Regions from separate parts of the Ralstonia pickettii genome, predicted to be linked through region 2. Evidence: predicted binding sites of a transcription regulator. Region 2 holds the regulator's gene; the other holds the start of a gene.
The links. The regulator NrdR, encoded in region 2, represses ribonucleotide reductase genes. The targets are predictions, from matches to a motif close to CACNANATNTNGTG.

Region 1: N5B55_RS13210 (ribonucleoside-diphosphate reductase subunit alpha) is a predicted target of NrdR. The motif match lies at 7,101-7,114, and genes of this name have one in related genera.

Annotation. Positions count from the first base shown of each region.
Region 1 is NZ_CP104381.1:2,728,545-2,739,179, reverse strand. It holds gene N5B55_RS13235 (sigma-54-dependent transcriptional regulator) at 1-1,536, shown strand, start outside; gene ampD (1,6-anhydro-N-acetylmuramyl-L-alanine amidase AmpD) at 1,529-2,125, shown strand; gene N5B55_RS13225 (phosphocholine-specific phospholipase C) at 2,193-4,352, opposite strand; gene N5B55_RS13220 (hypothetical protein) at 4,389-4,589, opposite strand; gene N5B55_RS13215 (alkaline phosphatase family protein) at 4,620-6,650, opposite strand; gene N5B55_RS13210 (ribonucleoside-diphosphate reductase subunit alpha) at 7,303-10,287, shown strand; gene N5B55_RS13205 (ribonucleotide-diphosphate reductase subunit beta) at 10,404-10,635, shown strand, end outside.
Region 2 is NZ_CP104381.1:710,710-721,344, forward strand. It holds gene N5B55_RS03305 (GspH/FimT family pseudopilin) at 1-13, shown strand, start outside; gene N5B55_RS03310 (type IV pilus modification PilV family protein) at 1-485, shown strand, start outside; gene N5B55_RS03315 (PilW family protein) at 482-1,729, shown strand; gene N5B55_RS03320 (pilus assembly PilX family protein) at 1,732-2,358, shown strand; gene N5B55_RS03325 (pilus assembly protein) at 2,430-6,206, shown strand; gene N5B55_RS03330 (hypothetical protein) at 6,279-6,908, shown strand; gene nrdR (transcriptional regulator NrdR) at 6,983-7,447, opposite strand; gene glyA (serine hydroxymethyltransferase) at 7,582-8,829, opposite strand; ZMP/ZTP riboswitch at 8,964-9,093, opposite strand; gene ydfG (bifunctional NADP-dependent 3-hydroxy acid dehydrogenase/3-hydroxypropionate dehydrogenase YdfG) at 9,231-9,983, shown strand; gene ybgC (tol-pal system-associated acyl-CoA thioesterase) at 10,053-10,457, shown strand; gene tolQ (protein TolQ) at 10,454-10,635, shown strand, end outside.

The DNA.
Region 1 (10,635 bases), 1.5 Mb from region 2:
ATGGGGCACGACGTCGTGCTTGCCAGCGGGCTGGCCGAGGCCCGCGAAGCGCTTTCCCGCCAGCGCTTTGCGCTGGTGCTGACCGACATGCGCCTGGGCGATGGCCTGGGCATTGAACTCGTGCGCCAGCTGTCTGCTACGGCCGACCGCACGCCGGTTGCCGTCATCACCGCTTATGGCAGCGCAGAGAACGCGGTCGAGGCGCTCAAGGCGGGCGCGTTCGATTACATCGCCAAACCGCTCTCGCTCGACCAGCTTCGCAGCCTCGTGCTGAATGCGCTGGGCCGCCAGCAGCGCGATCCTGATCCCGGTAATGCCGACTTGGCCGAACGGACCAACGATCTGCTGCCCGGCCACTCCGCCGCGATGCAGGAAGTGCGCCGGTCGTTGATGCGCCTGGCGCGCAGCATGGCGCCGGTGGTGATCAGCGGCGAATCCGGCAGCGGCAAGGAGCGTGCGGCCCGCGCCATCCATGCGTTGTCGTCGCGCGCGGCGCGGCCGTTCGTGGCGGTCAACTGCGGCGCGATTCCCGAAAACCTGATGGAAGCCGAGTTTTTCGGCTACGTGAAGGGCGCCTTTACCGGCGCCGACAGCGATCGCCAAGGCTTCTTCCAAGCGGCCAACGGCGGCACGCTCATGCTCGACGAGGTGGCCGACCTGCCGCTCACGATGCAGGTGAAATTGCTGCGCGCGCTGCAGGAGCGCCGCGTGCGCAAGATCGGCGAGAGCCGCGAAGATCCCGTCGACGTGCGCGTCGTGTGTGCGAGCCACCAGAATCTCGCACGGCTGGTGGCCGCCGGCCGTTTCCGCGAAGACTTGTTCTACCGCCTGAACGTGCTCGAGTTGCGCATGCCCACACTGCGCGAGCGGGCCGAAGACGTGCCCGTGCTGGCCGGCGTGCTGCTCGAACAACTCGCCAGCCGCTACGGCGATCCGCGCCCAAAACGTCTGACGCGACCGGCGCTGCAGCAACTGTGCGCGTATCCGTTCCCGGGCAATGTGCGTGAGCTGGAGAACCTGCTGGAGCGTGCGTACGCATTTGCCGAAGGCGAGTCGATCGACGTGGATGACCTTGGCGCGCTGGGCGCCGAGATCGAGCGCTCGCCGCTGTTTCACCGCACGCGCGAGGCGCAGCAGGCCGCTGCGGCAGGCAATCACGCGTTGGCGCCGTCGCCAATGGCCGGCTGGCCTGATGCTGTCTACATGCCGGCCCCCGTGCCAAGCCCGATGGGGATGCCGCAACCGCTGGCACCGTCCGAGCCGGCACCGGTTGCGCGGCCGGCTGAACCCGCCTTGCCGAACGTTGCGCTGCCGATCGATCTGCCGGCTTACCTGGAGTCGGTCGAGCGCAACGTGATCCTCGCCGCGCTGGACCAGACGGGTTTCAACCGCACCGCAGCGGCCAAGTTGCTTGGGCTGTCATTCCGTCAGTTGCGCTATCGCATGCAGCAACTTGGCATTCGTGACCCGCGAGACATTGAAGCGCCCGGCAGCGTTGGTGAACCTGCCGGAAACGGGCTGAACGGCGATGCCTGAGCGGTTGCATATCGGAGCCGACGGATGGGTCGATGGCGGGCGTCGGCATCCGTCGCCGAATATCGACGCGCGGCCCGACGGCATGCCGATCGACCTGATCGTCCTGCACAACATCAGCCTGCCGCCCGCGCAATCCGGCGCGGACTTCGGCACCGACCACGTGCTCGACTTCTTCACCAACACGCTCGACTGCGACGCGCATCCGTATTTCGAGCAGCTGCGCGGCGTGCGCGTGTCGGCGCATTTCTTCATCCGTCGCACGGGCGAATGCGTGCAATTTGCATCGTGCGATGCGCGCGCCTGGCATGCCGGTGCGTCCGACTTCTTCGGCCGCACGCGCTGCAACGATTTCTCGGTCGGCATCGAAATCGAGGGCACGGACGATCTGCCTTTTACGCCCGAGCAGTACGCCACCACGGCATCGCTTGTGCGGGCGATCTGCGCGGCATACCCGATTGCAGCGATCGCCGGTCACTCGGACATTGCGCCGGGCCGCAAGACGGACCCCGGACCGCATTTCGACTGGGCGCATCTGCGTGCGCTGGGCGGATTCAATGCGGCGTTGTTTCCGTATCAGCACGCGCTCTGAAATGAAAACGGGCGGCCCGTTGCGAGGCCGCCCGTTTTCTTCCTGCCTGTCTTTCTAGTTCACCCCCTCAAGTCCCCATCGCCGGGTCGGACACGCTGTCCTTGCCCGTTTCCATGCGACCGGCAAAGCGCCGCGTGAAGCCGCCTTGCGGCACCGTCACCGTGAAGTCGTACCAGTTGCCCTGGCGCGCGATCGGCCAGTGCTGGTCGAGCTGCTTGCCGGCCGGAATGTCGAACGTCCAGGGGCCGTCATTTCGGTACGCGTTCGGCTTGACGGTGAACGTGCAGCCGGCGGTGCCGGTGTTCATCATCGTCACGTAGACCTCAGCGTTGGCCACGTCGTAGCACACGCGGATTTCCGGCGCGCTCGAACCCGCTGCCGACACGGCGCTCACGTCGCCCGAGAAGGCGCGGTGAAAGCCGTTGGGTCCGAGCACCCACAGGTCGTATTTGCCCTTGTCGGCGGTGAACACGTCCCAGGTGTCGTCGAGCATCTTGCCGGGCTCGACCGCATAGCGGCGCGGCACGCGGTCCAGATGCAGGCGGTCGTACACGTGGAAGACGGCAGCCGCCGTGCCGGTGTTGCTGAAGATCAGGCGCAGCGCGCGGTTGGTGGCGTCTTCGCGCGCGCTGACGTGCAGTTCGTACGGCAGGGCGCGCGAGGGGCGGGTGCCGGTGGCTTGTTTCGGCATCTGCTGCGCCGAGACGGCGGGCAGCGGCACCTGCGGCTTCAAGCCTTGCGCCGTGCGGATCGAGTCGGCCGTTGCCTTGTCGCGGCTGGGCAGCGTGGGCAGCGTTTCGGTGTTCGGGTTGACGAAGTTGAAGGCGCTGGTCAGGTCGCCCAGCACCGCGCGGCGGTACGCGCTGATGTTCGTCTCCTTGACGTTGAAGCGCAGCTCCAGGAAGCGCAGCACCGAGGTGTGATCGAACGCTTGCGAGTTGACCCAGCCACCCCGGCTCCACGGCGAGACGACGTACATCGGCACGCGCGGCCCGGGTCCGTACGGATTCTTGTCGGTGTGATACTCGCCGGCCGTGCTGATGGTCGATTTGCCAGCCAGCACGCCGTTGTCATAGGCAGGCGCCGCGGGCGGCGGCACGTGATCGAAGAATCCGTCGTTTTCATCGAAGTTGATGAACAGCACGGTCTTGCTCCACACGGCAGGGTTGGCGGTGAGCGCGTTGAGCACTTCCTGCGTGTACCACGCGCCCTGCACGGGGCTCGACGGGCCAGGGTGCTCGGAATACGTGGCCGGTGCGACGATCCACGACACCTGCGGCAGCTGGCCGGCGGCGATGTCGTCTTTCAACGCCTGCAGGAAGCCGCCGTCGGGCATGGTGTTGCCGACGCCCTTGATCAGCGGGCTGACGGTTTCGTCGGCCGGCGTGTACGGCGGGAACGGGCTGCCGTCGGCCAGGTTGCCGCGCGCGGCGTTGGCATCGCGGTAGGCCTTGAAGCCCGCGAGCGGGTTGTCGGTGAAGTTGTCCGGCATGTTCTGGTAGACCTTCCACGAGACACCGGCAGCCTGCAGGCGTTCCGGGTAGGTCTTCCAGCTGTATGTGACGCCGGCGTCGAGATGGTCGCCGCTGTTGTCGATGACGGGGCCGCCCGCCGCGCCGGTCGGGTCATTCGTGCCCGTCCAGTGGAACAGCCGGTTGGTGTTGGTGCCGCCGTGGAACGAGCAGTGGTATGCGTCGCACAGCGTGAAGGCGTTGGCCAGCGCGAACTGGAAGTCCAGCTCGGCCTGCTTGTAATAGCCCATCGACTGCGTCTGCTTGTAGGTCGGCCACTTGCTCATGCGGCCGAGGTCCCACGCGTTCTGCGCATCGGGGTAGCTGTGCGGCGTGCCAGACACGCGCTGCGCGTTGCCGGCGCTGCTGTCGAGGTAATACGGCAGCACCGTGCGGCTCGGCCCGCTGCTTGGCACGTAGGTCTGCTGCCAGACGTTCAAGCCACCGGCCAGCGGGATGGGGAAGCGGTCGCCAAAGCCGCGCACACCTTGCAGCGTGCCGAAGTAGTTGTCGAACGAGCGGTTCTCCTGCATCAGGATCACCACGTGTTCAACGTCGCGCATCGTGCCGGTGGCGTTGTTGGCGGGAATTGCCAGCGCACGGCGGATCGACGGCGGGAAGGCGGCGAGTGCAGCGGCGGAAATCGCGCCCGTGCTGGCCATCTTGAGGAAGTTGCGGCGGCTGCCGTTGTTGGCGTGGTTCGTGTCGGAAGTCATGTCGGTCTCAAGCGCAAGTCGAAGGGAGGCCGCGCGTTACGGAGCGCAGTGCAGGGTCGGCTTGTTGGCCGGCGGCTGGCCGGGTTGATCCGGCTGCGCGGTGCCGGGGCCGGTACCGGTGGCGGGCGTGCCGTCGTTCGAATCGCCGCCGCAGGCCGACAGCGACAAGGTGGCGGCGCACAGCAGCACGGCGGCCAGCCGGTGCGGCCGTGCGAGAGGGTGGATGCAAGGCTTCATGAGCGGTCTCGTTCGGGTTGGGGGAGGGGGTCAGGGGTTCAGCGACGACAGCGGCTGGTGCGAGCCGTTGATCGTCTTGAGTTCATCCAGCGTCAGCCGGCGCGTCCACATGGCGAGGTCGTCGTAGGCCATCACGCCCTTGAGCGAGCCCGGGTTGTTGGGCACGTAGTTGTGCGTGGCGTCGTCGTTCAGGCCCCAGACCTTGGTGGCCAGGCCACCCAGCTTGGTGACGTCGGTATTGGCGATGGCCTTGTCTTCCACCTTCTGCACGCCCAGTACCGGATCGAGGATGTAGGCGCTGAAGCGCTTGGCCTGCGTGTCGACCGAGAGGGCGAGATACGCCCACTGGTTGGCGCTGAACTTCATGCCCTGGATGTCGTCGCGCTTGCCGCCGCTGCCGAGGTTGAAGCGCACCTCGCAGCCGCCCCACAATCCGATCGCGATGCCGGCATTGGAGCCGGAGTAGTAGTCCTTGTTGGCGAGGATCGGCTCGCCGGTGCCGTTGCCCTGTGTGCAATCCGACCTGAACCAGAAACCGATGGTGAATTGCGGGCTCAGTGCGATGTCTGCGCCGTTCTGCGTGAGCTTGTAGGCGTCGATGCGCGAATCGACCGACAGGGCCGTGCCGCCAAACGGGTCGGCCGCAGCAGAGCCGCCGTCGGTGCCGGCCACCCACGGGCCGATCGTCGAATTGGCTTTACGGTCGGTCGGGGGCAGCGGATCGAAGCTGTAATACGTCGCCAGGCCGTTGGTGAGCGAGGTGGCCAGCGGCGTCGGCGCAACGTAGGCGATCTGCGCGAGCATCGACACCGGCACGTTGTTGCGCACCAGCGTGTAGTTGATGCGGTAAATGCCGCTGGCGGCAGCGATGTTGCTGTCGGTGTACTGCGTGGCCGTGGCGGGCAGCGTGGCAACCGGCTTGCCGTCGCGCAGCACGGTGATCGGGCCGCTGGCTGGGGTCGGGTTCTGCCAGTTCAGCACCAGCGAGGCGTTGTACGCGCCGACCGTGCTCTGGACGTTGCGCACGCCGACGGCACTGGCCGTGAGCGCTGCACCGTCGAGCTGATGCGCCGTCGCCGGCACAGCGGCGTTCAGTTGCGCCAGTACGGTCGGCACGATGTCGGCCTCGCTCGGCAGCGCGGCGAGCGTGGCTTCCGACGTGGGCGCCGCCATGCCGGTCTTGCCGAGCACGGCATTGACCGGCTTGTTCAGGGCGATGAAGGCGGAGCGGTTTTCCAGCGTCGGCGCCGACGTGGTGGCCCCCGTGGCGTCCAGGCCGTGGCTGGTGGTGACGACAACGAGCCAGTCTTCGTTGGGGTTGGCGGTGCGGCGCTGGGCGATGGCAGCCTGCAGCGTGCCGAGCGCCTGGTCGACGTTGGCCAGCGCAGCGGTGTATGCATCGCTTTGCAGGCCCGAAGCCAGCGCGGCGGCGGCCGGCGCGGTGTATTGCGCGAAGACGACGTCGTAGCCGGACTGCACGAGCTTCACGCTGTTCTGCGTCACGCAGGTGTCCACCTGGGCGCAGTCGACCAGCGTGTCGAGATTGCCGGCTTGCTGATCCGCCTTGAGCAGCGCGGGCAGCACGGCCGAGCTGACGGCGGCGCCAAGGCGTTGCGTGGTGCCCGCGGCCTTGGCGGCGCTGCGCGCGTAGCTGAACACGCTTGGGGCGGCCAGGGTGGTGATCGTGTCGTCGGTCACACCATGGCGGTTTTGCCAGGTGCCGGTCAGCACGGTGGCCCAGCTGGGTGTGTCCAGCGGCGGCTGGGCGGTGGTGGTGCCGAGCGTGCCGCCGGTCGATGCCGGCATCACCGCCAGCGCGCGCAAGTTCGGCAGGCTGCGCTGCAAGAGCGCGCTCTGTACCTGCGCATAGGTGGCGCCGTCCACGCCGACCATCAGCACCTTCTTGCTGGCGCTGGTGGAGGGCGCGTCCGTGCTGCCCTGGTTAGCGATGGGGCTGCTGTCGCCACCGCCGCATGCGGTCAATGTGGTCGCCAGCGTCGCTGCCACGGTCGTGCTCAGCGCGGCCCTCAGCGGGCGCCAGGCGGGGTGATTCCAAGCCATGTCGATTTCCTCGGTCGTTGTGCGCGGCGCTCGGTGTGTCGCCGCCGTGATTGCGCTCCCTGCAATGCGACCGAAGCGTAGGGTTGGGGCCTGTCGCTCAGGTGACAGCCGCGGCAAGAATGCTGATGCCGTTATTCGGATTTCTTGAGCGAGGGGAAGGTCGAAGTCGGCACGGCCCGCAGTACGCCTGCACCAGTGCAGTGCGCCGCACACATACCCCTACCGCAGATGAGGTGACGTCTATTGAACTTGCGGCGTCGATAGAAAGAATTATTCTGAAAAGATGGTCATTGCGACGCCGCACGTCAGTGCCGCCGACCCGTTGTGCTGCCTGGGGTGGCGGGTTTGCGGCACTGCATTTGGGTTGAGAAAACCCCCCTTCGCCGCCATCTGTCAAGACTGGTCTTGTTTGTTCGATCCACTATACTTAGGGCCAATCCCGGGGTAACACACTAGATATAGTGGTGACCTCCCGGGATTCTTATTTCGGCGCCACGCGGGGGGCGGGCGTACGGCAGGTCAAGCCGACGCTTGGGAGCTGAGAAAAGGCAAGGGCCTTTTCCGTCTCATTTCTCCGCATGGCGCAAGGGTGCGCCAAGGGTCTTCCACCCAGCGGCGAGCCAATAAAACGAACGGTTCAACAGGAGTCCACATGCAGACGGCCCAATCCGAAATCCACTCCGGCACCGCCAATCCTTCGCAATTTGCGCAAAGCGCTGGCGGCACGGCCGTGGCCCCCGGCACCGCTTCCGGCGTCAATCTTGCCGACTACAAAATCATTCGCCGCAACGGCGCCGTGGTGAGCTTCGAGCCTTCGAAGATCGCCGTGGCCATGACCAAGGCTTTCCTCGCCGTGAATGGCGGGCAGGGTGCTGCTTCCGCGCGTGTGCGCGAGCTGGTCGACCAACAAACGCAGAACGTCGTGCGCGCACTGCTGCGCAGCCGCCCGAACGGCGGCACGTTCCATATCGAAGACGTGCAGGATCAGGTGGAACTGGCCCTGATGCGTTCGGGCGAGCACGACGTGGCCCGCGCCTACGTGCTGTACCGCGAGCGCCGCGCCCAGGAGCGCGCACAAGCCGGTGAAACCCAGCAGCAACCTGCGTTCATCGGCCTGAACGTGACCGACGGCGGCATCACCCGCCCGCTCGACATGGCAGCGCTGCGCAATGTGATCGTCTCCGCCTGCGAAGGCCTGGGCGACGCGGTGGACCCGGAGCCGATCCTCAAGGAAACGGTCAAGAACCTGTATGAAGGCGTGCCGATGACGCAGGTGTACGACTCGGCCATCCTGGCCTCGCGTACCCTGATCGAAAAGGACCCGGCGTACAGCCAGGTCACGGCGCGCATCCTGCTGCACACGATCCGCCGCGAAATCCTCGGCGAAGAAGTCACGCAAGCCGAAATGAGCACGCGCTACGTCGACTACTTCCCGCAGTTCATCAAGCGCGGCATCAACGCCGAGCTGCTGGACGACAAGCTGGCCCAGTTCGACCTGGCCCGCCTGGGCGCGGCGCTGGACGCCTCGCGCGACTTCCAGTTCAACTACCTCGGCCTGCAGACGCTGTACGACCGCTACTTCCTGCACATCAACGAAACCCGCATTGAGATGCCGCAGGCGTTCTTCATGCGTGTGGCGATGGGCCTGGCGCTGAACGAAATCGACCGCGAAGCCCGCGCCATCGAGTTCTACCAGCTGCTGTCGTCGTTCGACTTCATGTCGAGCACGCCGACGCTGTTCAACTCGGGCACGCGCCGCTCGCAACTGTCGTCGTGCTACCTGACCACCGTGTCGGACGATCTGGACGGCATTTACGAAGCGCTGAAGGAAAACGCGCTGCTCTCCAAGTTTGCCGGCGGCCTGGGCAACGACTGGACCAACGTGCGCGCACTTGGCTCGCACATCAAGGGTACGAACGGCAAGAGCCAAGGCGTGGTGCCGTTCCTGAAGGTGGTCAACGACACGGCCGTGGCCGTGAACCAGGGCGGCAAGCGCAAGGGCGCCGTCTGCGCGTACCTGGAAACGTGGCACCTGGACATCGAAGAATTCCTGGAGCTGCGCAAGAACACCGGCGACGACCGCCGTCGCACGCACGACATGAACACGGCCAACTGGATTCCGGACCTGTTCATGAAGCGCGTGATGGAAGGTGGCGAGTGGACGCTGTTCTCGCCGTCCACCTGCCCGGACCTGCACGACAAGGTCGGCAAGGCATTCGAACAGGCCTACCTGGCCTACGAAGATAAGGTCGCGCGCGGCGAGATCAAGCTCTTCAAGAAGATGCCGGCACTGCAACTGTGGCGCAAGATGCTGGGCATGCTGTTCGAAACCGGCCACCCGTGGATCACGTTCAAGGATCCGTGCAACATCCGCAGCCCGCAGCAGCACGTGGGCGTGGTGCACAGCTCCAACCTGTGCACGGAAATCACGCTGAACACCAACGACAGCGAAATCGCCGTGTGCAACCTGGGTTCGGTCAACCTAGTTGCCCACCTGGTCAAGCAGGCCGACGGCAGCGTGGTGCTCGATCACGAGAAACTGAAGAAGACCGTGCGCACGGCCATGCGCATGCTCGACAACGTCATCGACATCAACTACTACGCCGTCAAGAAGGCGCGTGATTCGAACCTGCGCCACCGTCCGGTCGGCATGGGCATTATGGGCTTCCAGGACGCGCTGCACGTGCTGCGCGTGCCGTACGCCAGCGAGGCAGCGGTGCAGTTTGCCGACACGTCGATGGAAGCCGTGTGCTACTACGCCTACTGGGCGTCGACCGAACTGGCCGAAGAGCGTGGCCGCTACAGCAGCTACAAGGGCTCGCTGTGGGATCGCGGCATCCTGCCGCAAGACTCGCTCAAGCTGCTGGCCGAAGAGCGCGGCGGCTACCTGGAAGCCGACATGTCGTCGACGATGGACTGGGACAGCCTGCGCGGCCGCATCAAGCAGTACGGCATGCGCAACTCGAACTGCGTGGCGATCGCCCCGACGGCAACGATCTCCAACATCATCGGCGTGTCGGCCTGTATCGAGCCGACGTACCAGAACCTGTACGTCAAGTCGAACCTCTCGGGCGAGTTCACGGTGGTCAACGACTACCTGGTGCGCGACCTGAAGGCACGCGGCCTGTGGGACGAAGTGATGGTCGCCGACCTGAAGTACTTCGACGGCTCGCTGGCCCGCATCGACCGCATCCCGCAAGACCTGCGCGACCTGTACGCCACGGCCTTCGAAGTGGAACCGCAATGGCTGGTGGAAGCGGCATCGCGTCGCCAGAAGTGGATCGATCAGGCCCAGTCGCTGAACATCTACATGGCCGGCGCATCGGGCAAGAAGCTGGACGACACGTACAAGCTGGCGTGGTTGCGTGGCCTGAAGACCACGTATTACCTGCGCACGATCGGCGCCACGCACGTCGAGAAGTCGACCGTGTCGCGCGGCACGCTGAATGCGGTGTCGTCGGGTAGCGATGTGGGTGGTGTGTCGGCTGCAGGTGCGTCCGGCGTGACTTCAGCCGCGCCGACCAGCGCACTGGACGCCGCTGCTGCCACCGCCCAGGCCATGCCGGAAGCCGAAGGCGCCGTGTGCACGATGCGCCCGGGCGACCCCGGTTTCGAGGAATGCGAAGCCTGCCAATAAGTCAAAACAGTGTCTGAGGTTGCTCCCGCGCAAGCGGGGGCGCCCGGATCTGCACGACACTGGACTCGCGCTCCGAAAGAGCGGGAGCGACGAGCAAAGAATCAGGAGAAACACATATGCTGAGCTGGGACGACGACGTCAAACCTGCCGCACAACCTTCGGCTGCACCGCAGCCGGTGTATCAACCGCAGCCGCAACTGCAAACGGCCACCGCCGACCAGGGTGGCGTGCTGCCCCCGTCGGCCACGCAGGCCGCCGGCACGGGCATCCTCGGCAACAATCCGAACGCCGCTGCCGCACAGAACAACCGCCGCGTAAATGCCGCCGACAAGCGCGTCATCAACGGGG
Region 2 (10,635 bases):
TGCGTGCAGCTAACCCCGCCTCACACCGCGCTACGCTCGACTCCCGACTCCAGAGCGGGATGACGCTCGTCGAGGTGCTGGTTGCGATGCTACTGCTCACCGTGGCGTTGACGGCCATGGTGATGGCGCAGATCCGAGCTTCGCAAGTGTCGGTTGACGCCGAGGACCGCAATCGCGCTGCTTTGCTGGCTAATGAACTCGCGAGCACCATGTGGCAGAACCACACGGTCAATCTGCCGGCGTCATCGGTGGCGGCGTGGCAAACGATGGTGGGGGCCAACGTGAGCTATCGGACAGCCAGCGCATCGAGCCCCGTGGGCAGCGGGCTGGGCGGCCTGCCCAACGGTACCGGCTCGGTCTCCGTCGATAGCACGACCAATATCGCGACGATCACCATTACTTGGCAAGCACCGTCCCACGGTGTGAACGCGACCGCCGGTATGAGCAGCACAAGCCAGTATGTGACGCAGGTGGTGCTGCCATGAGCGCCCGGATTTCCACCAAGCGGCCATTGCGCGCGCGCCGCCAAGCCGGCCTCAGCCTGATTGAATTGATGGTGGCGTTGGTCGTCAGCATGGTCATCGTGGGCGCGGTGTTCGGCCTGATGAGTGTGTCGGAAGGGCGCAAGCGCACCACGATGTCGGTCAGTGACATCAACCAAAGCGGTGTGTTCGCTTTGTACCAATTGGACAAGGCGATCCGCAGCGCCGGGTCGGGCTATTCACAGAACTGGCCGCTGACCTATGGCTGCCGCCTCAATGTCAATTTGAACGGCAATCAAATTCTTCCGTCTCCGGCGAGTATGCCGCCGCCGTTTGACAAGCTGTTGACGCAGTTGGGCGGCTTTCGGTTGATGCCGCTACTAATCGTGCAGAACGGAACGCCGCTGACTACGGGAAGTTCTGATGCGATCATTACCATGGCGGGCAATGCTGGTTATGGAGAGATTCCGACTGAGTTTTCCAATACTGCACCCGTGGTGTCCGCAGGCGTGGTGAACCTCAGCCTGATCAACACCATGACGTTCAACGCGGGCAACCTCGTGCTGGTGGCGGACCGCAATAACACGGCGGGCAACTTACAACCCTGCTATATCGGCCAGGTGAAGGCGGGCTTTACCGGCAGCGTTGCAGTACAACTGCCGTTGACTGGTGCCTATGACGCATCGGTTGGCACGGACGGGGGCGCGGCCAACGTCTCCGCAACAGGTGTGGCCATGAACCTCGGCAATGTCGGGGGGGGCAACTTGCCGGCCTTTGGCGTGTATGGCGTGGGTGCCAACAACACTTTGATGTTCTACGACCTGCTGCAATCGAGTGGCAACGGTAATAGCGCAATCCCGCTCGCCGATGGCGTGATGGAAATGCATGCCCTGTACGGCATTGATCCAAACAACACCGGCAATGTCACCTGGCAAGCGCCGACGGGCGCGTTCGATGCGGCAACGCTGTCCAACGGTACGCAGACAGCCGCTGCAAATCTCTACGCGGTCAAGGCGGTGCGGATCGGCTTGATCCTGCGGACGTCGTTGCCTGAGCGCGCGCAGCAATATGTGACGAGTGCTAGCGCAGTCACCGCGAGTGGCGTCGTCAGCCCGGGGCCGCTGGTTCTGTTTGCCGATGTACCAGGACAGGCCTATACGCGAAAGCTCACGGGCGCGGAGCAAAACTATCGTTACCGCGTGTTGGAAGCCACGATCCCTTTGCGCAACACATTGTTGCAGCGCTGAAGATGTCGACCACGCCCCAGCTCCGCTCGAATCGTCCCTTGCGCGCCATGGTGCGCCGGCATCAGTCCGGCGTTGTTTTGCTGATCGCTTTGATCGCCGTGGTCATCCTCGCCATCGGGACCGTCGCGCTGTTCCGCTCGTCCGATGCCGCACTGTTCAATGCAGGCAACCTCGCGTTCAAGCGCGATATGACCAACCGTGGCGAGCTAGGCATTGTCGCCGCTAAGGCAGCCCTGACCAGCGGCGCGCTCAACCAGGAGTCGACGCGCCAGAGCAATCAACTTGCCAGCGGCTACTACGCCACGATGCAGGCCACCGGCACGCACGGCGTTCCGAACACTCTGATCGGGTATCTCCCGAGCAAACCGTCCACACCGCCATTGCCGACGATCAACGCCGGCGACGGCATCACGATCTACTACATGATCGACCGGCTCTGTAGCGCAACGGGCTCGACTGACCCGTCCAATGCTTGCGTGGTCAGTTCGATCGGCTCAGCGAAGGGGGGCACGGTCCTGCCATATCGTGGTCAGGCCCAACCGCCTTCGGTGCCTGTGTACCGTATTAGCGTGCGGGTCGATGGGCCGCGCAATAGCCAGACCTTCCTTCAGACCACTGTTTCTCTCTGAGTTGCTGAACAGCCATGCATCCCAATTGTGACCGAGGTTGGAAGGCCAGCGCTTCGCGGAGCCCTTCCGTTATGACTTTCCTGCGCAGCTTGCTTGCAAGCGTCTTGTTGCTACCTGCGCTACTGGTGTCGGCTGCACAGACCGACCTGGCAGATCAGCCACTCTTCAGCTCCGTATCGGTGCCTGGCAACCTCCTGCTCTCGCTGTCGGTGGAGTACCCGACCGCCAACAGCATTGCGTATGTCAGCAGCTATACGGCGGGGGTGAAGTACCTGGGCTACTTCGATCCGCTCAAGTGCTACACGTATCAGTACGACTCTAAGGTCGACGCCAACAACTATTTCGTGCCGGCTACAGCATCGGATAGCAATTTCCAGTGCGCCAGCGGCAACAATTACTGGTCCGGCGCGTTCCTGAACTGGGCGACGATGCAAACCATCGATCCATTTCGATGGGCGCTGACGGGCGGCTATCGCGTCACGGATACTCCGTCGTTGACCGTGCTTGAGAAGGCCTGGGCGTCAGGTCAGGGTGGCGCAAGTGAAACGCCGAACCGCACCGTCAATGATCCCAACGGGAGCGGTATTGTGGGGGCCATTACGCCGTTCTCCGATTGGGGCAGCATCAGCGTACGCGTCTATGGTGCGGGCAATAAGCTGTACTTCACTCAAGACGGTAATTTGGATCGGGACAGGGTCAACACCTACACTTCAGGCTCGTCCCAAGACTCATCCAAGGTGTGGTCCGTGATTGTGCGCGTCAAGGTGTGCGACCCATCGCAACTGGAGGCGAACTGCACGAAGTACGGCAGCAACTACAAGCCGGAAGGCCTGATGCAGAAGTACTCGCAACGCATCCGTTTCGGTGCGTTCGGATACATCAATGATTCGAACATCCTGCGCGATGGCGGGGTGCTGCGCTCCAATATGAAGTTCATCGGGCCTATGCAGCCGGTCCCTGGCAAGAGTCCCACGACCAACGCGTTGGCCGAGTGGAGTGCGACAGACGGCACGATGCTTGTCAATCCAAACCCCAGTGATGCTTCCTCGAGCAATGTGAGTAACAGCGGGGTCATGAACTATTTGAACAAGTTCGGATCGACTTCCCACACCTACAAGACATATGACCCGGTGAGCGAGTTGTACTACGCGGGCATTCGTTACTACAAGAAGTTGGGGAACGTTGCTGCCTATTCCGACGTGACACACGATGCCAGCGGTAATAGCGTAAGCGCTAACACTACGGCGACGTATGTCGACGGCTTTCCGGTGATTCAGAAGTGGGATGACCCCATTCTGTACTCCTGCCAGAAGAACTACATATTGGGTATCGGCGACGTCAACACCCATGCGGACGCCAATTTGCCGGGCAGTACGATTATCCAAAGCGCCAATGAGCCTGCGCTTCCTCCGGAGGTTTCTGCAGATACCACGGTCAATGTGGATTCGGCGACCAGCCTCGTGGGTAAGATGGAAGGCATCGGCAATCTCAACACGGCTTCGCCGCCGTGGTGCTGTGGGGATAACAACACGTTCCTGATGGCGGGGCTGGCCTACGACTCGCACGTGCGCGACATTCGCCCGAACGATTTCAAGGACCCCCTCGGCAACAAGTCCAAGATCCAGACAATATCCACCTATTGGCTGGATGTGCAGGAATATCAGCAATACAAGTATCAGAACCAGTTCTGGCTGGCCGCAAAGTACGGTGGCTTCAGTGTTCCGAGCAACTACAACACGAGCAACACAACGGCGTTGGCTCAGTCGCTGTGGAACGCGAGCGGCAACACAGACCCGAATGGCAAACCAATGCCCGACAACTACTATCTGGCCGGTCAGGCGGACTTGATGGTGAATGGGCTTAACACTGCGTTCAACAATATCTCCAACGATATTCAGGCGGCCACGACGGCGCTGGCAGTGTCGTCCGCCAATGTGAGCCTGACCGGCAATATTGGATATTCCGCGTCCTACAACTCGTCGACTTGGAGTGGGGACGTCGTGGGCAGTACGCTTAGTTTTGATGCCAAGACCGGGTTACCCACACAGACGAAAGCCTGGTCTGCACAGGCGCAGCTCGCGAATCAATCGAGTTCGTCGCGCTTGATTGCCACCAGCAATAGCGTTGGGACGGCGCAGGGTGTGCCATTCCAATTGGCTAAGCTCAGCGCGACCAACCAGAGTGCGCTCAGCAATTCGGCCGTGAAGAACTGGAACAACCAGGATTTCCTGAATTATTTGCGCGGCGACCGTACCAACGAAGGAGCAAGTGGCAAGGCTGTCTATCGCCAGCGCAGCAGCCTGCTCGGTGACATTGTTGGCTCGAAGGTCGATCCCGTGGGCCCACCCATTGCCGTGCTGTCCAGTGCGACCAACCCAGGTTATGCAGCGTTCAAGAGCAGCAATGTCAATCGCAAGCCCGTGGTCTACGTTGGCGCGAACGACGGCATGGTGCACGCGTTCGATGGCACGATCGGCAACACAACCAGCGGCAACGAGCTGTTTGCTTACGTGCCGAGCTTCCTTTACCAAGGACCGTGCTCTTCAGGTACCTGCACGCCGACCGTCAATGGCCTGGCATCGCTGGGGTTGTCGGGCACGAATTTCGTCCACCATGCCATGGTGGATGCTACGCCCCAGGCGTTCGATGTCGATCTAGACCGTACGGGTGGCTCAACAGCCATTACTGGTACGCCGAACTGGCGCACCATGCTGATCGGCGGTCTGGGCAAGGGCGGAAAGGGTTACTACGCGCTGGACATTACCGACCCCACGACCATCACCACCGAGACCGCGCTGGCGGGTAAGGTGATGTGGGAATTCGGTGGCCCGTCCAACGTCCAGCAAGGCACCCTGGGCTTCACCTATGGCGACCCGATCGTCGTGAAGACAAAGAAGTACGGCTGGATCGTTGCAGTGCCGTCGGGCTACAACAACGCTGATGGCGTGGGGCGGCTCTTCATTCTGAACCCGGCGACGGGCGCCTTGCTGGAGTCGATTTCGACGGGTGTCGGTTCAGCAAGCTCGCCTGCAGGTCTGGCCTATGCGTCTGCCTATGTGGCCGACTACACCGACAACACTGCGGACTCGATCTATGCAGGCGATCTGCTGGGCAACGTCTGGCGTTTTGATCTCACGGCGGCAAGCGGCGCCTATCCGGCACCGACCCAGATTGCGCAGTTGACCGACCCGAGCGGCAACACACAGCCTGTCACCACGCCGCCGCTGATCGAGATCCAGCCGAATTCGCTCAAGCGCTATGTCATGGTGGGGACGGGTCAGCTCCTTGGCAGTACCGATATCGCAACCAGCCAGACGCAGACTTTCTACGTCATCTATGACGGCGTTGTGCAGCGCTTCAACAGCAGCACGGATCTCCCGACTGGGGTCACGTTCCCAATCAAACGCAAAGATCTGAATGCGAACACCAATCTGCTGAACGGCATTGGCAGCGCGCCGCCATCGGTCATGGGCTATTACATTGACCTCGGCCAATCGTCCAACAATGTGGCGGAGCGCGTGAACGTGGCGCCGGTCTCGAACTTCGGCACGGTGTCGTTTGCTGCCAATCTGCCGAACGGTGATGCCTGCAATCCTTCCGGCATGAATCGGGTGTTCTCGCTGGATATCGGTACTGGCACGAGCCGCGTGGTAAACAATGCTGGCCTACTCCAACCGTATTACACCGGTGGCGGGCTGGTTGTGGATCTGTCCTACCTTAATGTCAATGGTTCCGTTCGGCTGGAGGCTGGTACAGACAATAGCGCGATCAATTCAGTGCCATTGGTTCCTACGGTGGTGCAAGCAATCCGTCAGATCAACTGGCGTGAAGTGCCTACTGCCGACTAGCGCTGATTTGATGATGCGGTATCGCGACGCAGCGCCAAGCACCGACACGGAATAGTGAGGATGCGGCGTGGCTTGATCGCCTGCGCTGTTGCAGTGGCGGCCCATTTGGCTTTCCTGCACGCTGTCAGCGCGTGGAAACCTCAGACGGCCCCGGAGGAGGGCCACGCGGGCACTCGTTTGTTGTACGTAGGCCTGTCGCCGGAACTGACGGGTAAAGGCACCGGCGCAAACGGCCAAAGAAGCGGAGAAGTCGGTTCTGCAGCGCTCTCACCGCTGCGGGGTGCCTCTCCCGTGAAGCCTAACGCTAACGTCTTTGGCAGCGCAGGCTACAGATCGGAACTGTCTGCACCTGAGTCTTCGCGTTCGGAGAATCTCGACGGGATGCGGTTTTATGCATCGACGGAGGTGGACCGCCAGGCCTTGCCGGCTAGCTCACTTGAACTTTTAGACGTGATGGCGTTGGTCGAAAATGCATCGCCCATAACCTTGCGCGTCTATATCAGTGTTGATGGCGTGGTCGTGCGCGCTGAAATCGTCCGTGCTAATGAAGACAATCGTCCCGCCGCGGCCAGATTGGCTTTGATTCTCATGGAGACACGTTTTGTTCCCGCCAAGCGCTTGGGCGCGGATGTCGCTGCTGTAAGGGAGTTGGAGTTTCAGATTCAACCGTCCATCGGAAGCAACCGCCCCGCCTCCTCCTGAGACTCAATGCCGCAAGAGGCTAATTTGGATGGCGGACTTGTCGCCGATGGAGAAGTGCAGCCGTCTGCTGAAACTCACTTCCGCACATTCGTCGCCGCAACCTCATCCAGCACGTCCCGAAACTCTGCCAGATCCTCAAAACTCCGGTACACCGAAGCAAAGCGGATGTACCCGATCTTGTCCAGCCGCTTGAGTTCGCGCATCACCAGTTCGCCCACGCGGTCGCTGCCGATTTCTTTCTCGCCGTGGCTGAGGAGTTTTTCTTCGATGCGGGCGATAGCCTCGTCGATGGCCTCGGCGGAAACGGGGCGCTTGCGCAGCGCCAGGCGCATGGAATCCTTGACCTTGTTGCGGTCGTAGTCGACACGGCTGCCGTTCTTTTTAACGACGGCAGGGAAGAACAGCTCGATGCGTTCGTAGGTGGTAAAGCGGCGGTCGCAGGATTCGCAACGACGGCGGCGGCGCACGGTGTCGCCTTCTTCCGACATGCGGGTATCAATGACCTGGGTGGCCGCGTGGCCGCAAAAGGGGCATTTCATGCCGGTGGTCTCCTCGGCAACCTCAAAGAACGCACTGCGCTAAAAGAACAACGCCGCGATGGCCCCTCATTCAATTGGGGGCGCATCGCGGCAGGGTACTACGTGGCTGGCCGATCCGGCCATTGGCGGATGCTTCAGCCGTAGACCGGGAACTGCTTGGTCAGCGCAGCCACCTTGGCGCGCACGGCGGCGATGTTGGCTTCGTCGTGCGGATTGTCCAGCACATCGGCGATCAGGTGGGCGACCTTCACGGCCTCGGCTTCCTTGAAGCCACGCGTGGTCATGGCCGGCGAACCCAGGCGCACGCCCGACGTCACGAACGGCTTTTCCGGGTCATTCGGAATCGCGTTCTTGTTGACGGTGATGTGTGCGTCGCCCAGCACCTTTTCGGCTTCCTTGCCAGTGATCTTCTTGGCGCGCAGATCAACCAGCATCACGTGGCTCTCCGTGCGGCCGGACACGATCCGCAGGCCTCGGGCCATGAGCGTTTCAGCCATGACGGCCGCGTTCTTCACGACCTGTTGCTGGTAAGCCTTGAACTCGGGCGACAGCGCTTCCTTGAACGCCACCGCCTTGCCGGCGATCACGTGCATCAGCGGGCCGCCCTGGATACCCGGGAAGATCGCCGAGTTGATGGCCTTCTCGTGCTCGGCCTTCATCAGGATCACGCCGCCGCGCGGGCCGCGTAGGCTCTTGTGGGTGGTCGTCGTGACGAAATCAGCGTGCGGCACGGGATTCGGGTACACACCTGCAGCGATCAGGCCGGCGTAGTGCGCCATGTCCACCATGAAGTACGCGCCGATCGATTTGGCGATCTTGCCGATGCGCTCGAAATCGATGCGCAGCGCAAAGGCGGATGCGCCTGCGATGATCAGCTTCGGCTTCTTTTCTTGCGCCAGGGCTTCGAGCGCGTCGTAATCGATGTCTTCCTGCGCGTTCAGGCCGTAGCTGACCACGTTGAACCACTTGCCGCTCATGTTGAGCGCCATGCCATGCGTCAGGTGGCCGCCTTCGGCCAGGCTCATGCCCATGATCGTGTCACCCGGCTTGAGCACGGCGAAGAACACGCCCTGGTTGGCCTGCGAGCCCGAGTTCGGCTGCACGTTGGCGGCTTCGGCGCCAAAGAGCTGCTTCACGCGGTCGATGGCGAGCTGTTCGACCACGTCCACGTATTCGCAACCGCCGTAGTAGCGCTTGCCGGGGTAGCCTTCGGCGTACTTGTTGGTCAGTTGCGAACCCTGCGCGGCCATCACGGCCGGGGAGGTGTAGTTCTCGGAGGCGATCAGCTCAATGTGGTCTTCCTGACGCTGATTTTCCTGCTGGATGGCGGCGAAGATTTCGGGATCGATCTGGTCGATCGTATAGCGGCTGCGTTCGAACATGGCGAGTGTCTGGTCTGAAACGAAACGGAAATGGCGGAGATCGGGCGAGGCGTGGGGAAACATGCGCGCGGCTTGAACGGCTGCGCCCGGTGTCGGCCGATTGCAGCGGGTGTCCAAGTCACCCTGTGCTTCCCATTCGCTGCCCAGGCGAGCGGCAGGCGCCGTTGTGCATGACGTCAGAAACCTTGCGCTTCCTCGTGGTCGCTGCCCACATGTCGAAGCCGCTCAAAGCCGCTTCAGGATTCGCCAGTCGCGCAAGGTGGAATGGTTGCCCGCGAGTGTACGACAGCCCCATGGCCGCTGCAACCAGCGGGCGTGCAGACGCGCACATTGCGGTGCAATACCGCATAAGGCTTCAGGTAAACTCTGACTTTCGTTTTTTTAGGCCCGGAGACACTTCCATGATCGTATTCGTGACCGGCGCAACGGCCGGGTTCGGCGCTGCCATCGCGCGGCGTTTCGTGCGAGAAGGCCATCGTGTGATCGCGGCAGGCCGCCGCCAGGACCGTCTCGACGCGCTCAAGGCCGAATTGGGCGACGCTGTGCTGCCGTTCGTGCTTGACGTGCTGGATGCCGATGCCGTTGCGGCCTTGCCGGGCTCCCTGCCCGAGGGTTGGCGCGAAGTCGATGTGCTGGTCAACAACGCCGGCCTGGCACTGGGCCTCGAACCCGCCCAGCGTGCCGACCTGACCGATTGGGACCGCATGATCGGCACCAACTGCTCCGGGCTCGTGCATATGACGCGTGCGCTACTTCCCGCCATGGTGGAGCGCAATCGTGGTCACATCATCAACATTGGCTCGATCGCGGGGACGTATCCGTATCCGGGCGGCAACGTGTATGGCGCCACCAAGGCGTTCGTCCGCCAGTTTTCGTTGAACTTGCGGGCGGACCTGACCGGCACGCGCGTACGCGTATCGAACGTCGAGCCAGGGCTGTGCTCCGGCACGGAGTTTTCCAACGTGCGTTTCAAGGGCGACGATGCCCGTGTGGAGAAGGTTTACGAAGGCACGGAAGCCCTCACCGCCGACGACATCGCCGAAGCGGTCTACTGGATGGCGGCGCTGCCGGCGCACTTCAATGTCAACGCGATGGAGCTGATGCCCGTTTGCCAGTCATTCTCGGCCACCAGCGTGACGCGAGGCATGGCCTGAATTCGAGCGCAAGCCCTCGGCCAGTCGGTGGATGCCTGGCCGTCATTTGCGTCTTGGTAAAATTACCCGATGGCTTCTTTTGACTGGAACCTGCGCGTGTATTGGGAAGATACCGACGCAGGCGGCGTGGTGTTCTACGCCAATTATTTGAAATTTTTCGAGCGCGCCCGCACCGAGTGGCTGCGTGCGCTTGGGGTCGATCAGCAGGCGCTGGCCGACACGACCGGAGCCATTTTCGTGGTGCGCAGCACTGCCGTGAATTACCGCGCGCCGGCACGCCTGGACGACCTGCTTCAGATCCGTTCGCGTATGGAACGGGTCGGCCCCGTGTCGGTCCAATTCGCCCAAGAAGGCTGGCGCGGCGACGTTTTGCTCGCATCAGGCACGATTCGTGTTGGATGTGTCGACCGGCTCACTTTCCGGCCGACCCCGATTCCCGCTCCCGTACTCGCAACCATCAAAGCCGCCGCATGAATCCCGTCGAGGTCACACAAGATCTGTCGATCGTCTCGCTGGTGCTGCATGCCAGCCTCTTGGTCCAATTCGTCATGGGCCTCTTGCTGGTGATGTCGCTGTTCTCCTGGACGTACATCTTCCGCAAAGCGTTTGCACTGCGCGCAGCGCGTAGCCAGACCGAATCGTTCGAGCGCGA